2 regions of the Pseudoalteromonas sp. CR1 genome follow, and region 1 is predicted to be linked to the other one. Evidence: riboswitches for the same ligand, from Rfam matches in the RefSeq annotation. Region 1 holds a riboswitch; the other holds the start of a gene.

Region 1 (3,420 bases):
CAATTGCGTATTCTGGGATTGGTTCGCCTTTATCAAGCTGACGCTCATTAACGCAGTCGTATACCGGAATGGTTGCAGATAAGCGTACGCCTGGCGCTAGTACTGCCCCTTTTTTAACAACTACGCCTTCAACAATGACACAACCTGCGCCAATAAAGGCATCGTCTTCAACTACTACAGGGCTTGCACCAATTGGCTCAAGTACACCGCCAAGTTGCACAGCTGCGCTCAAATGTACGTTTTTACCTACTTGTGCACACGAGCCTACTAATGCGTGGCTATCAACCATAGTGCCTTCGTCGATGTATGCGCCAATGTTTACGTACGCTGGTGGCATAATAATAGTGCCTTTAGCTACATATGCACCACGGCGAACACTTGAACCACCAGGTACCATACGCACGCCATCGTCAGTACTAAACTCTTGCGGTGCAAGGTTGTGTTTATCTACAAAACCACCTGCAAACTCAGTGTTAGTGCCATTTTTAAAGGCTTCTAAAATGCCTTGTTTTACTTCTACGTTAGCTTCCCATTGGCCGCTTTCGTTTTGTGATGCTGCGCGTACTGCGCCCGATTCTAAATTATTTAGTAGTTCTAACCAGCTCATTATAAAAACCTGTATTTAATGCCAAGATAAAATGGTGTCGTTTGCAGTAGTAATGCAATCGGTTTGCGTTAACTCAAAATGCGTTAAAGGTGGGCGTAGCAACGGGCTACTTAAGCGGCCTTGTTGGTGCATTAACACTTTAACGGGAATAGGGTTTGCTACAGCAAAAAGGCTATTAATAGCGCGAGTCCACTGAGCAAATAAATTGGGGTGTTGGCCACTTAAGCTGCGTTTTACAAACTCATGCGTTTGTGTTGGCCATGCGTTTGCCGCAACCGATACTAAGCCTTTTGCGCCTGCTTGTGCGAAATAGGGCATAAGTGCATCGTCGCCACTGTATAGTGCTAAATTAGGGGCGGCTTGTCGGTATGCTTCAAATTGGCTGATGTTGCCACTGGCTTCTTTTAACGCCCACAGCTTTGGATGTGCCTGTAAATTTTCGATGGTTTGCACCGGAATGCTTACACCGCTTCTACCCGGTACGTTGTATAACATACACGGGTGCGCGCTTTCGTTTAATAAGCTTTCGTACCAATGAGTTTGACCTACAGCCCCTGGTTTTGCATAAAGGGGCGAGCCTAGTAAGTAACTGTGAATAGGTAACTGATTGCAATAGTTAACCCACTCTTTTTGTTGGTCTAAATTGCTACCGCCTACAGCAACCATCAGCGGTACATTGGGCTTTAATTGGCACACGTGTTCAACAATGGCTTGTTGCTCTTTGAGTGTTAGCGCTAAGCCTTCACCAGTACTACCAAGTAGTAAAATACCGTTATGTGCCGCTTCTTGTTCGCTAACAAGTGTTGTGAGCGTGTTGTAGTCAACATTACCGTGTTGGTCAAACGGCGTAACAAGCGCTGTCCACAATGCGTAGTCGTCTAAATTGAAGTTGTTGATCATCTCTTACGAACCTATAAGGTGTTCGAGATATTAAAGGGGCTTTATGATGTGAGCCGCATTAACGTCGTTCGAACAGTATTCGAAGAGCGAATGGGCTTAAAATAATAGGGCGCACGGCCTTATTATTTAAGACCAGAAGCTCTCCACCAAACTAATAAGCTGCTAAAAAGCAGCTCTTGGTGACAGTCGCTAGGATTCAACCTAGTCGCCCGAAGTAATTGCTTCGCAAAAGCATTTACCTCTCGGCGGTATTCCCCTGGCGTATGCTCACTGGAGTTTGCGCTCCTAACATACGCTACCTGAATAACGCACCTCTTCTAGCCCTTTGTATTTTGTTTAACCGCAAAAGGCTTAACAAAATACAATTTAAATAGGGTAATTGCGGCGATTAAAACATTTTAGCCGTCTAGGTGTCAAGCTGCTAAATATAGATTAGCTCATCGAAAATAGCGGTGGTTACGTATTGGCTGCTTTTCTCGTACACTAACACTATGAGCAGCGAGGTATTTAATAAGTATGGAAAAATTTAGTGATATTTATAAGCGAGCGGTAGAGCGAAAGGGCTCTGAAAAAATGCTTAAGTTATTACTCGCAAAACCTTTATCTAAAAAAGCGTTAAGTACGTTAAGTGACGACGATTGGCTTGAAGAATTTACCCGAAAAGTTTTTCAAAGTGGCTTTTATTGGTCGGTAATAAATAGTAAATGGCCCGGCTTTAGAGAGGTTTTTTGGGAGTTCAGCGTTGATAAGTTATTAATGATGCCGCCCGATATGCTAGAGCAAAAAGCAACGGATGAACGCATTATTCGTAATTATAAAAAAGTGAAAACGATTCCTGAAAATGCGTACATGATCCACGAAATAGCACAGGAACATGGCAGCTTTAGTAAGTTTATTGCCCAGTGGCCAACAGATAATATTATTGGTTTATGGGCGCATTTAAAAAAACACGGTGCTCGGTTGGGCGGCAATACAGGCCCCTATGCTTTAAGAGCGCTTGGTAAAGATACATTTTTACTTTCGCGCGATGTAGAAAGTTACTTAAGAGCGCATAAAATAATTGATGGCGGGCTGCAAACTAAAAAATCACTCACTGCTGCGCAGGCATTTTTTAATGAAATGCAAAAGCAAAGTGGTTTAAGCATGCAAGAGCTAAGTTTAATTGTGGCCTACGGTGTGGGTGACAATCGCGTAGGTATAAGCCAACAAGCTGAGGATTAATGATGAAACTAGTGCCAAGATACACCGATATAGCAGATAACTTCGCGATAGAGGATCAACCCTCAAGCGTTGCTGCACCGCAATTGCTGCTGTGGAACGCATCGTTAGCTAAGCAGTTTAATATAGAAATTGAGCCGCAGCTGCGTGCGAGTACCTTTGCAGGCAATGAGCCACAGCAAATAAAGACGGTAGCGCTTGGCTATTCTGGGCATCAATTTGGACACTTTTCGCCTCGCTTAGGTGACGGGCGCGCGCATTTGCTTGGCGCTATTAATGACGATAAAAACCAGCTATGGGATATTCAATTAAAAGGCTCAGGCGCTACCCCGTATTCTAGAGGTGGCGATGGAAAATGTGCACTAGGCCCTGCTATTCGTGAATACGTAATGAGTGAAGCTATGCACGCATTAGGTATTCCAACCACTCGCTGTTTAGCTGTTGTAGGCACAGGCGAAAGCGTTTACCGCAACCCGCCTCAGCCTGGTGCTGTTGTTACTCGCTTAGCAAGTAGCCATATTCGGGTAGGCTCGTTTCAATATTTGGCAACACAAGGTGATATTGAAGGTTTAAAAAAGCTAGCGGATTTAGCTATTGGACGTCATTACCCTGAAATAAAGAGTGAAGGCCCAGAACGGTATCTAGCGTTTTTAGAATCAGTGACTAATAATCAGGTAAGCTTAATAATTAATTGG
Region 2 (3,420 bases), on a different contig from region 1:
GCGATCGGATTCTTATTGATCGTTATAGAAGATATCATCCATGTAAATAAAGCTAAAACCACGCTTTTTTTTGGCACGCTTTGCTGGATCCTCCTGTTTATTTTCCCCCTGCATGGGCAAAGCCCAGAGCAAGTGCAAGAACTCCTTAACGAAAATATTTTAGAGATAGCATCGCTGTGGTTGTTTTTAATGGCCGCCATGACCTTTGTTGCTTATTTAAACTCAAAAGGGTTTATCGAAAATATTGTGCACAGAGTGATGCCAACAAGTATTAGCGAACGCAAGCTGATGTTTTTGGTTGGGGTATTTGCGTTTTTGTTTTCGTCGGTTTCAGACAACGTAACAGCCACGTTAATATCGCTCGCTGTAGTTATGTCGTTAAAACTGCCGCCTAAAAAACTCATAAAATATGCCACGCTCATTGTATTTGGTGTTAACTCCGGCGGTGTATCGTTAATTACCGGTGACGTTACCACCTTAATGATATTTTTAGATGGAAAAGTAACCATTGCTAATTTATTACTGCTTATTGCACCTGCATTTATCAGTGTTATGTTGTTAGCTGCAATGTTAAGTATTGGCATGAAAGGGGAAGTGATCTTTTCTAAGTCAGGGAAAAAACGCATAGAAAAAACCGATATCACTATCGCAGTTATTTTTGTATCTACAGTTATCAGCATACTCGCGTTGAGTGTGATTTACAGTGTACCGCCTTTATTAACTTTCTTATGTGGTTTATCAATTATGTTTTTAGTGGCGCAATTTTTAATGCGCAAAAAAGACATAAACAAAAATATTATCGACTACGTACGCGACATAGAATACGACACCTTACTATTTTTCGTCGGGGTTTTATTATTGGTAGGCGCATTAAAAGAGATAGGCATGCTAAGTAAGTTTACCGATCTATATACGGTTATGGCTCCACAGTACGCTAACTACTTAATGGGTATTTTATCGGCTGGGGTAGATAACGTGCCACTTACCGCTGCTTTACTAAAAGCCAATATAGTAATGAGTCAGCAAGATTGGTTATCGTTTACTTATGCAACCGGTGTTGGCGGGTCAATGCTTATTATTGGATCGGCTGCGGGTATTATTGCCATGAGTAAAGTAAAAGAGCTAACATTTATGAGTTACTTACGTTTATCGCTGTATTTGTTAGTAAGTTATACCGTTGGCTACGCGGGCGCGTATTACATGGGCGGATTTGTTTAAGTTTTGCTTAACTAACCATTAAAACGCTTGACAGCTAGACGGCTAAACGTTAACTTTCAACCCCCGCTTAACAGTGGGGTTTTGTTTTATTAGCCATTGGCTAATACAACATTCAGAAGAGGTGCGATACTTAGGTATTTAATGGTAGGTGACGAACGCCCATAACCATTAAAGAGGGAAGTACTCGCCGAGAAAACCAACGTTACGTCGATGTTGTTTTTCGGTTTATGGGGCTGAATCCTCAAAACTGTCACCAATCTAGGTGGAGAGCTTCTGGCAGTGGATTTACCTTCATGCATTCACTTGCCAAGTTCTTCTTGTTTTATCGCGGTTTGGATACCGCAAAAGGAGACTAAATGACTACCCAATCAGTGCCGCAAACAGTATCGGGCGTTAAATCAGATTATATCGTTGCCAAGTTTGGTGGAACCAGTGTGGCTAATTTTGATGCGATGAATCGTTGTAGCGAAATTATTGTTGCCGACAAAAGTGTTCGTATTGTTGCTGTGAGCGCCAGTGCCGGCGTAACTAACTACTTAGTTGCACTGTGTAAAAGTGATATTACTAGCGAACAACGCCAAGAAAATATTGACGGTGTACTTGCTATTCAACAAGCCATTTTAGATGAATTATCACTTGATGCCGATTTAGCCTTAGGCTTTAACGAAACATTAAAAGCATTTCAAGCACTCGCTCAGCAACAACTGACTACTGCACAACAACACGATGAACTGTTGAGCTTTGGTGAGCGTTTATCGTCGTATTTATTTGCGCAAGTGCTGCGTTTAAAAGGCTTGAATGCCGATCGGTTTGATGTACGCCAAGTCCTTAAAACAGACAGCCAGTTTGGAAAAGCAACACCCAATGTAAGCGCAACAGCACAAGCTGCAAAAGAATATTTAATTCCTCTATTAGATGAACAAGTTATTGTAACGCAAGGTTTTGTTGGTAGTGACGAATTTGACCAAACAACAACCCTTGGCCGTGGTGGGTCTGACTACAGTGCCGCTTTACTTGCAGAGGCAATAAACGCTAAAAGTGTACATATTTGGACGGATGTAGTGGGGATTTTTAGCACCGACCCGCGTTTATGTGTAAAGGCGTCGCCTATTGCCCGTTTGAGCTTTGATGAAGCCGCTGAAATGGCTACCTTTGGAGCTAAGGTATTGCACCCAGCGACTATTTTGCCAGCCAGTCGTAGTCATATTAATGTATTTGTTGGTTCAAGCCGCGAACCTGAACGCGGTGGCACGTGGATAGAGCGTGAAAAATCGCAGCAACCAGGTATACGCGCTGTAACGCAACGTAAAAACCAAATTTTGCTTACCCTTAAAAGCCCTGAAATGTTACTGGCTAGCGGCTTTTTAGCCCGTGTATTTACTATTTTAAGCGAGTTTAATATATCGGTTGATTTAGTAACCACCTCTGAAATCAGTGTGGCAATAACGCTTGATAACGCGCCTAACGCATCACGCCCAGAGCTAGACCAAGCGTGTTTAGATAAGCTTGCTGAATTTTGCCATGTATCGGTTGAGAACAACTTAACGCTGGTGGCGCTTATTGGTTCAGAAATTCAACTTCGCCAACACGAAATGAACTTAATGCAGGTATTAAGCGACTTTAATATTCGATTAATTTGTCACGGTGCAAGTAAGCACAACTTATGCTTTTTAGTTGAGCAAAGTGAATCTGACAACGTGGTTCAGGCAATCCATAGCCGGTTATTAGAGGCTTAAATAGTAAGCGACTGTTTGGTTAATAAAAAGCATTGCCAGTCGGTGCTTTTTTTATGCACTAAGGTTAAATCAAAAGTTTCTGTTTGCGTGCTAACAACTTGGCTGCTTGAAGCAAGGTTTGCTAACGCAAGTTCGGTAAACACATTGGGACTAAGTAATTTTGCAATAGGGCGGCTAGTTGCTTTAGCTAATGATTCTTTCAATGTCCATATTCTAAAAAAGGTGTTGGCCTGGCTTTGCGTATTAGGTTGCGATGTAATTAACGTCACTTCGTCTGAGTGGTAAAAATGTTTGGCTAGTTTTTCAAATGGGCGCGTTAGGCTTATTTTTTCAAGGTCGAAGCCAAAAGTGTTATTTTTTGAATTTAAAGCAACCCCAACAAAACCATGAGAATGCGATATGCACGTATTAATAACGCAATTGTTAATATGTAACTCTAACTTAGCCGAAGTGTGGTTAAAGTTTG

The links. Region 1 has a riboswitch for lysine ahead of dapA (4-hydroxy-tetrahydrodipicolinate synthase). Riboswitches for the same ligand answer to the same signal wherever they lie in the genome.
Region 2: linked by a shared signal. The riboswitch ahead of lysC (lysine-sensitive aspartokinase 3) and the one ahead of dapA (4-hydroxy-tetrahydrodipicolinate synthase) in region 1 are both predicted to bind lysine.

What each region holds. Positions count from the first base shown of each region.
Region 1 covers NZ_JAHXRM010000014.1:53,391-56,810, forward strand. Annotated here, with positions in the region: gene KZZ04_RS12965 (2,3,4,5-tetrahydropyridine-2,6-dicarboxylate N-succinyltransferase) at 1-607, opposite strand, end outside; gene dapA (4-hydroxy-tetrahydrodipicolinate synthase) at 623-1,507, opposite strand; lysine riboswitch at 1,636-1,832, opposite strand; gene KZZ04_RS12975 (DNA-3-methyladenine glycosylase I) at 2,024-2,728, shown strand; gene KZZ04_RS12980 (YdiU family protein) at 2,731-3,420, shown strand, end outside.
Region 2 covers NZ_JAHXRM010000002.1:146,256-149,675, reverse strand. Annotated here, with positions in the region: gene nhaD (sodium:proton antiporter NhaD) at 1-1,218, shown strand, start outside; lysine riboswitch at 1,327-1,499, shown strand; gene lysC (lysine-sensitive aspartokinase 3) at 1,575-2,954, shown strand; gene KZZ04_RS03605 (4'-phosphopantetheinyl transferase superfamily protein) at 2,951-3,420, opposite strand, start outside.